Regions from separate parts of the Janthinobacterium lividum genome, predicted to be linked through region 1. Evidence: predicted binding sites of a transcription regulator. Region 1 holds the regulator's gene; the other holds the start of a gene.

Region 1 (3,408 bases):
GCGACCTGTGGGTGGAAGGCGAAGCGGAGCGCGTGGAATACGACAACAAGACGGAAGTGGTGAAACTGTTTTCCAGGGCCAAGCTGACGCGCCTGGAAGGCACGAAAGTGACCGACGTGGCCAATGGCGCCTTCATCTCGTATGACAGCCGCAAGGAAGTGTTTGCGATGGAAAATTCCAACAGCGGCACCAGCACCCCGGATGGCGGCAGCGTGCGCATGGTGATCCAGCCGAAAACCAAGGCACCGGCGGCGGAGAAAGCGCCGGCCACGCCCGCGCCAGGAAAGAAATAATGGACAATACTCGTTGCGGCAGCACCCTGATCGTTCGCGGGCTGCAAAAAACCTATGGTAAGCGGCAAGTCGTGCATGATGTCTCGCTGCAAGTCGAATGCGGCGAAGTGGTGGGTTTGCTGGGCCCGAACGGCGCCGGCAAGACCACCTCGTTCTACATGATCGTCGGCCTGGTGCCGTCCGATGGCGGCAGCATCGATATCAGCGGCGTGGACATCTCCAGCCTGCCGATCCACCGCCGCGCGCAGATGGGCCTGTCCTACCTGCCGCAGGAAGCGTCCGTCTTCCGCAAGCTGACGGTGGAAGACAATATCCGCGCCGTGCTGGAAATTCAGACCGTCGAAGGCCGTCCGCTGACGAAGGCCGAGATCGAGGTGCGCCTGGATAAATTGCTGGCTGACTTGCAGATTGAAAAGCTGCGCGAGAATCAGGCCCTGTCCCTGTCCGGTGGCGAGCGCCGCCGCGTGGAAATCGCCCGCGCGCTGGCCACCGATCCCCGTTTCGTGCTGCTCGACGAACCGTTTGCCGGCGTCGATCCGATCGCCGTGATCGAGATCCAGCGCATCGTGCGTTTCTTGAAGGAGCGCAATATCGGCGTGCTGATCACCGATCATAATGTGCGCGAGACGCTGGGTATCTGCGATCGTGCCTACATCATCAACCAGGGCTCGGTACTGGCGTCGGGACGCCCCGACGACATCATCGCGAACGAGTCGGTACGCCGGGTCTATCTGGGCGAACACTTCCGCATGTAAGCCAATGAAACAATCATTGCAGCTGCGCACTTCGCAGCACCTGGCACTGACGCCGCAGTTGCAGCAATCGATACGCCTGTTGCAATTGTCTACCCTGGAATTGCATCAGGAACTAGAGCAATTGCTGACGGACAATCCCTTGCTCGAGCGCCTCGATGATCCGCTCGACCGCTCGCTGCGCCTGCTGTCCGATGGCGCCTTGAGTTCCACGGCAGCGCCGGCCGAAGCGCCGCCCCAGCCGCCAGGCCAGGAAGCGCCCACAGCGCCGGCCGAAGCGGAAACCTTTGACGGCGATGCCGGCGAGGGTCCTGCCGCCGCGGATGGCGGCGACAGCGACTGGAGCGAGGCGAGCCGCGGCAAGGCGCCCGACGACGAGGATTCGCGCCCGCAACTGGAGGCCCATCACTGTACCCTGCGCGAACACCTGATGGAGCAGATGCGCGTGACGGTACTCGAATTGCGCGACCGCGCGCTGGTCGAGCTGATCATCGATGCGCTCGACGACAATGGCTACCTGGAAGAGTCGCTCGACGACATCCTGGCGCGCCTGCCGGAAGAGCTGGAAATCGACGCTGACGAGATGCGCACGGCCTTGTCTCTCTTGCAAAGTTTCGATCCGCCCGGCGTGGGCGCGCGCAATGCCTCCGAATGCCTGGCGCTGCAAATCAAGCGTTTGCCGCACATCGCCATGGTGACGCGCCGCATGGCCCTCGTCATCGTGGAAAAGCACCTGGCCTGGTTTGCCCAGCGCGATTTCAACAAGCTGAAAAAAGCCCTCGATTGCGACGATGAAGACTTGCGCGAAGCGCAGACGGTGATTCGCCAGTGCAATCCGCATCCGGGCGCCGTGTTCGCCTCGGACGTGTCCGATTACGTGGTGCCCGACGTCGTCGTCAAGCGCGCGCGCAATGGCTGGCAAGTCACGCTGAACAACGATGTCATGCCGCGCCTGCGCGTCAATGCCATGTACGCCAACTTGCTCAAGCAGGGCAAGGGCGAGGGCGCCATGGGCGCACAGTTGCAGGAAGCCAAGTGGCTGATCAAGAATATGCGCCAGCGCTTCGACACGATCCTGCGCGTGGCGCAGGCGATAGTAGAAAGACAAAAGAACTTTTTCTCGCATGGGGCCGTTGCCATGCGTCCCCTTGTGCTCCGTGAAATAGCTGATACACTGGGTTTACACGAGAGTACTATCTCGCGGGTAACAACTCAAAAGTACATGCTGACCCCGCACGGCATGTTCGAGTTGAAATATTTCTTTGGTAGCCACGTCGCCACCGAAGCGGGGGGCGAAGCGTCATCGACGGCGATACGGGCATTGATCGTGCAACTGACAGGAGCAGAAGACCCTAAAAATCCTTTATCCGACAGTAAGATTGCGGACATGCTGGGGGAACAAGGCATGGTGATTGCGCGACGTACTGTTGCCAAATACCGGGAAGCGTTGAAAATTCCGCCAGTGAGCCTGCGTAAGTGTTTGTAAGTTTTTTTCGGTTCCTCTGCGGGCCGGATAGGATGGACCGCACGAACCCGATCATCTTTAGGAGTGTGTATGAATCTCACCATCAGCGGACATCATCTCGAAGTGACACCAGCCATCCGTGAATACGTACAAACGAAGCTGGAGCGCGTGAAACGTCATTTCGATCAAGTCATCGATATCGCCGTGATTCTGACCGTGGATAACCTCAAAGAGAAAGAAAAACGTCAAAAGGCTGAAGTCAACCTGCGTTTGAGCGGCAAGACTGTCTATGTGGAAAGCTTGGCGCACGACCTGTACGCCGCGATCGATACCCTGATCGACAAGCTCGATAGGCAAGTGATGAAATACAAAACCAAAGTGCAAGGGCACGGTAAAGAGGCGATCAAGCATCTGCCAGACAACTCCGAGGAAGAAGCCGTCGTCGCCGTCTAAGGCCACCCGCTTCCAGCAGTTGTGATCAACTAAGGGCGCACATCTTGCGCCCTTTTTTGCGCCTGGACCTTTTGAGCGCAATGTTCGCCGCGCAGGGGCTAAAATGTTTGCACTTTCACTTCTTTCCTGCCTGCCATGAGCGACTTCGTCCAGACTTCCATCCGCAACCGCACGGGCCATATCGTGCTCGACCGTCCGAAAGCCTTGAATTCCCTGTCGCTGGAGATGGTGCGCGCCCTGAGCGCGGCCCTGCTGGCCTGGCGCGACGATCCGCAGGTGGACGCCGTGGTGATCCGCTCCAGCAGTGAAAAAGCCCTGTGCGCCGGCGGCGACATCCGTTTCTTTTACGATGCGGGCCTGGCCACGCCGCAAGGCGGCAGCGCCTTGCTGGAGGATTTCTTTACGGAAGAATACGCTTTAAACCATGTTATTCATTTCTATCCGA
Region 2 (3,408 bases), 2.6 Mb from region 1:
CCCAGCGAAATGCCGTAGAACACATTGCCGGCGAACTCCATGCGCGCCACCCGTCCCTTGATCTGGCGCATGGTCTCGATGGCGGCCAGCTGCACGGCCTCGTCCGGCTCGCCGGCCTTGCCATCTGGTCCTTTCTCCAGCATGGCTTGCAGCACGGGCAGCAGACGCGCATCGCTGCTGCCCGCCAGCGCCTGCACGGCGGCCTTGCGCGTGGCGGCGTCGGGCGCATGCAGGTTGGCGCTGGCGATCAGCACCTGCAATATCTGTTTGATGTCAGCATCGTTTTCCTGCTCCAGCGCCTTGCGTATCAGGGGAACCTGCGCGGGATCGACGGATTGCTGCAGCGCCTGCGCGGCGGCCAGGCGCGTGGCCCGCTCGGGCGACAGCAGTTTCAACCCCGACAAGGCGCCCGCCACGGCCGCGCGCAAGCGGTTGTTGACCATCACGCCGTCGATGCCATCGGGCAGCGGCACATTCTTGCCGAGCGCAGGGTCAAGCGCCTGCTCGCCGTCGACGATATACACCTTGCCGTCGGGGGCCGCATATAACTGATCGTCCTGCAAGGCTTGCAGCACCCGGGCGGCCTCGGGCGTAGCCAGGGCGGCGATCTGGGCGACGGCCGCGATCCTGGTGTCGGGATCGTCGCCGGACAGCGCTTTGAGCAAGTCGGGGGGGATGGCGGCCTGCGCCAGCGAGGATAGCAACAGGCAGGCGAGGACCAGCAGTTTGGGGATGAACCTCATTGTAAGTTCCATGGAAAAACTGCACGGGGCGAGCACTTACCCCAAAGGCGAGGACTGGGGTCGGACCCTCAGGGTCCGACCCCGGCATTTGCTGGTGGGTGATAGCGCCTACAACTTCTGCTTGCCCTCATTCCCCTTGATGAACGGGCTCCACGGCTGGGCGCGTATCGGTTCCTTGGTTTTCCACACGACATTGAATTGCCCGTCGGCCTTGATCTCGCCGATCATCACGGGCTTGTGCAGGTGGTGGTTGGTCGGGTCCATGGTCAGGGTAAAACCGGACGGCGACTTGACGCTCTGGCCCGCCATGGCGGCGATCACCTTGTCCGTGTCCGTCGATTTCGCTTTTTCCACGGCTTGCGCCCACATGTGGATGCCCACATAGGTCGCTTCCATCGGGTCGTTCGTCACGACCGAACCCGCGTTCGGCAGCTTTTGCGCCACGGCATACGCCTTCCACTGCTTGATGAAGGGCGTATTGACGGGGTTCTTGACGGATTCAAAGTAATTCCACGCCGCCAAGTGCCCCAGCAGGGGCTTGGTATCGATGCCGCGCAATTCTTCCTCGCCCACGGAAAACGCGACGACGGGCACGTCCGTGGCTTTCAAGCCCGCATTGCCCAGTTCCTTGTAGAACGGCACGTTGGAATCGCCATTGATGGTGGAAATGACGGCCGTCTTGCCGCCCGTGGAAAATTTCTTGATGTTGGCGACGATGGTTTGATAGTCGGCATGGCCGAACGGCGTGTAGACCTCGCTGATATCGCTATCCTTGACGCCTTTGCTTTTCAGGAAGGCGCGCAGGATCTTGTTGGTGGTGCGCGGATACACATAATCCGTGCCCAGCAGCACGAAGCGTTTGGCGCCACCGCCATCCTTGCTCATCAGGTATTCCACGGCAGGAATCGCCTGCTGGTTCGGCGCGGCGCCCGTATAAAACACATTCTTTTCCAGCTCCTCGCCCTCGTACTGGACCGGGTAAAACAGCAGGCTGTTGAGTTCCTTGAACACCGGCAAGACGGATTTGCGTGACACGGATGTCCAGCAGCCAAACACGACAGCCACTTTATCCTGCGCCACCAGCTGGCGCGCTTTTTCCGCGAACAAGGGCCAGTTCGACGCGGGATCGACGACGACGGCTTCCAGCTTCTTGCCCAGCACGCCGCCCTTGGCATTGATCTCGGCGATCGTCATCAGCGCCACATCCTTGAGCGACGTTTCGGAAATGGCCATGGTGCCCGACAGGGAGTGCAAGATGCCCACCTTGATCGTGTCGGCGGCCAAGGCTGCCTGCATGGTGGTGGACATGGCCAGGGCCAGTGCGCCGGCGGCGGCCGCTTTCAGGATGATGCGTCGTGTCATGGGGGACTCCTGTGATGGGTTCGTGGGGGTCGAGCTGGGTCTGCCATGTTGTTAAAGCAGAATGCATGCCAGCGCCAAGAGGCGTCCGCCATGGTGCAAGCGGCGCTCGCCGCACGAAAAAAAACCTGGCTGCACAAGGACTGTGCAGCCAGGTTTCAAATTGCCGTAAAACGGTGCGCAGGACGCAGCAATCCCGGCATCAATCCTTGCGCGGAGCTCCACGCAGGCGGCGCCAGCCCTTGCGGCCCAGCGGGAACAGCAGCACGAAAGCGATCAGCCACGGCAGGATGTAGGCCATGGCAGTGATGGCGTTGGCCACGCCTTCCGACAGGTTTTCCGTGAAATTGCCCAGCGCGCGCTTGACGGGCCGCCAGAACGATTGCCTGCCTTCGGCGCTGATGGCCACGTTCAACAAGTCCGTATCGATACGCTGCATCAACAGCGCATTGGCGGCCGTCGCCTGCTCCAGTTCCACTTGCACGGTGGCCAGTTCCTTGGTCACCTTGATGAGGGCATCGACGTTAGTGCCCGAACGTTTTTCCAGGTCTTGCAATTGCGCCTGGTATTGCTTGAGCATTTCCAGGCGTTTCTTGCTGTCGAGCACAGGACGGCCCAGGTCTTCCACCTTGGTGCCCTGGCTGGTGACGTCGCCTTCGGCCGCGACCAGCGCGACGAGCTTCTTGATGCCGGCCGGCTTGGCGCGCATGCTGATGCGCGCATGCACGTAGCGGCCGCTGTCGACGCTGGAATCGAGCAGCAGGCAGCCGTTTTCCGTATCGGCCTTGCAGGCTGCGACCACTTTTTCATACAGGGGCCGCACTTGCGCCTCGCGCGTATCGACGCTGACATTATGTTCATAGGCAAGGAACTCGCTGCCCTTTTCCTTGCCTTCGAGACGCGCGGCGCTCGACTGCCCGCCGCTCTCGCCCTTGCTGCCGCAGCCGGCCAGCAGCAACAGTCCAAACAGGCATATGGATATTTTTTTCATGATTTCTTTCTTTGGATTATTTTTGCAGCGGCAACAATTCGATATCGGGCAAGTGCGCCGCCACATCCTGCACGGTCGCATGGCAGGTCAAGGACGCCACCACCTGCGGCAACGGTTCCGGCCAGATTTCCGGCAAGTCGCGCTCTTCGGGCGCCAGCACGGGAAAGGCCAGCTGTTCCCGTGGCGGCGTGAAGGCGGCAGCGACGCCGGGCTTGTTGCCGCGCGCATCGATGCGGTACCAGCCGAACGCCTGCAGATGCACGGCATTCAAACCATGCAGGCAGAACGGCGGCCCCACCTCGCCCACGGCCAGGC

The links. The regulator sigma-54, encoded in region 1, starts transcription at its own class of promoters, with help from an activator protein. The targets are predictions, from matches to a motif close to TGGCANGNAANCTGCTTT.
Region 2: urtA (urea ABC transporter substrate-binding protein) is a predicted target of sigma-54. The motif match lies at 2,159-2,176, and genes of this name have one in related genera.

The regions. Positions count from the first base shown of each region.
Region 1 covers NZ_CP139976.1:810,220-813,627, forward strand. The annotation lists gene lptA (lipopolysaccharide transport periplasmic protein LptA) at 1-293, shown strand, start outside; gene lptB (LPS export ABC transporter ATP-binding protein) at 293-1,048, shown strand; gene U0004_RS03585 (RNA polymerase factor sigma-54) at 1,053-2,531, shown strand; gene hpf (ribosome hibernation-promoting factor, HPF/YfiA family) at 2,601-2,963, shown strand; gene U0004_RS03595 (enoyl-CoA hydratase/isomerase family protein) at 3,099-3,408, shown strand, end outside.
Region 2 covers NZ_CP139976.1:4,488,370-4,491,777, forward strand. The annotation lists gene urtB (urea ABC transporter permease subunit UrtB) at 1-743, opposite strand, end outside; gene urtA (urea ABC transporter substrate-binding protein) at 852-2,105, opposite strand; gene U0004_RS20275 (DUF4349 domain-containing protein) at 2,305-3,093, opposite strand; gene U0004_RS20280 (transglutaminase-like domain-containing protein) at 3,110-3,408, opposite strand, start outside.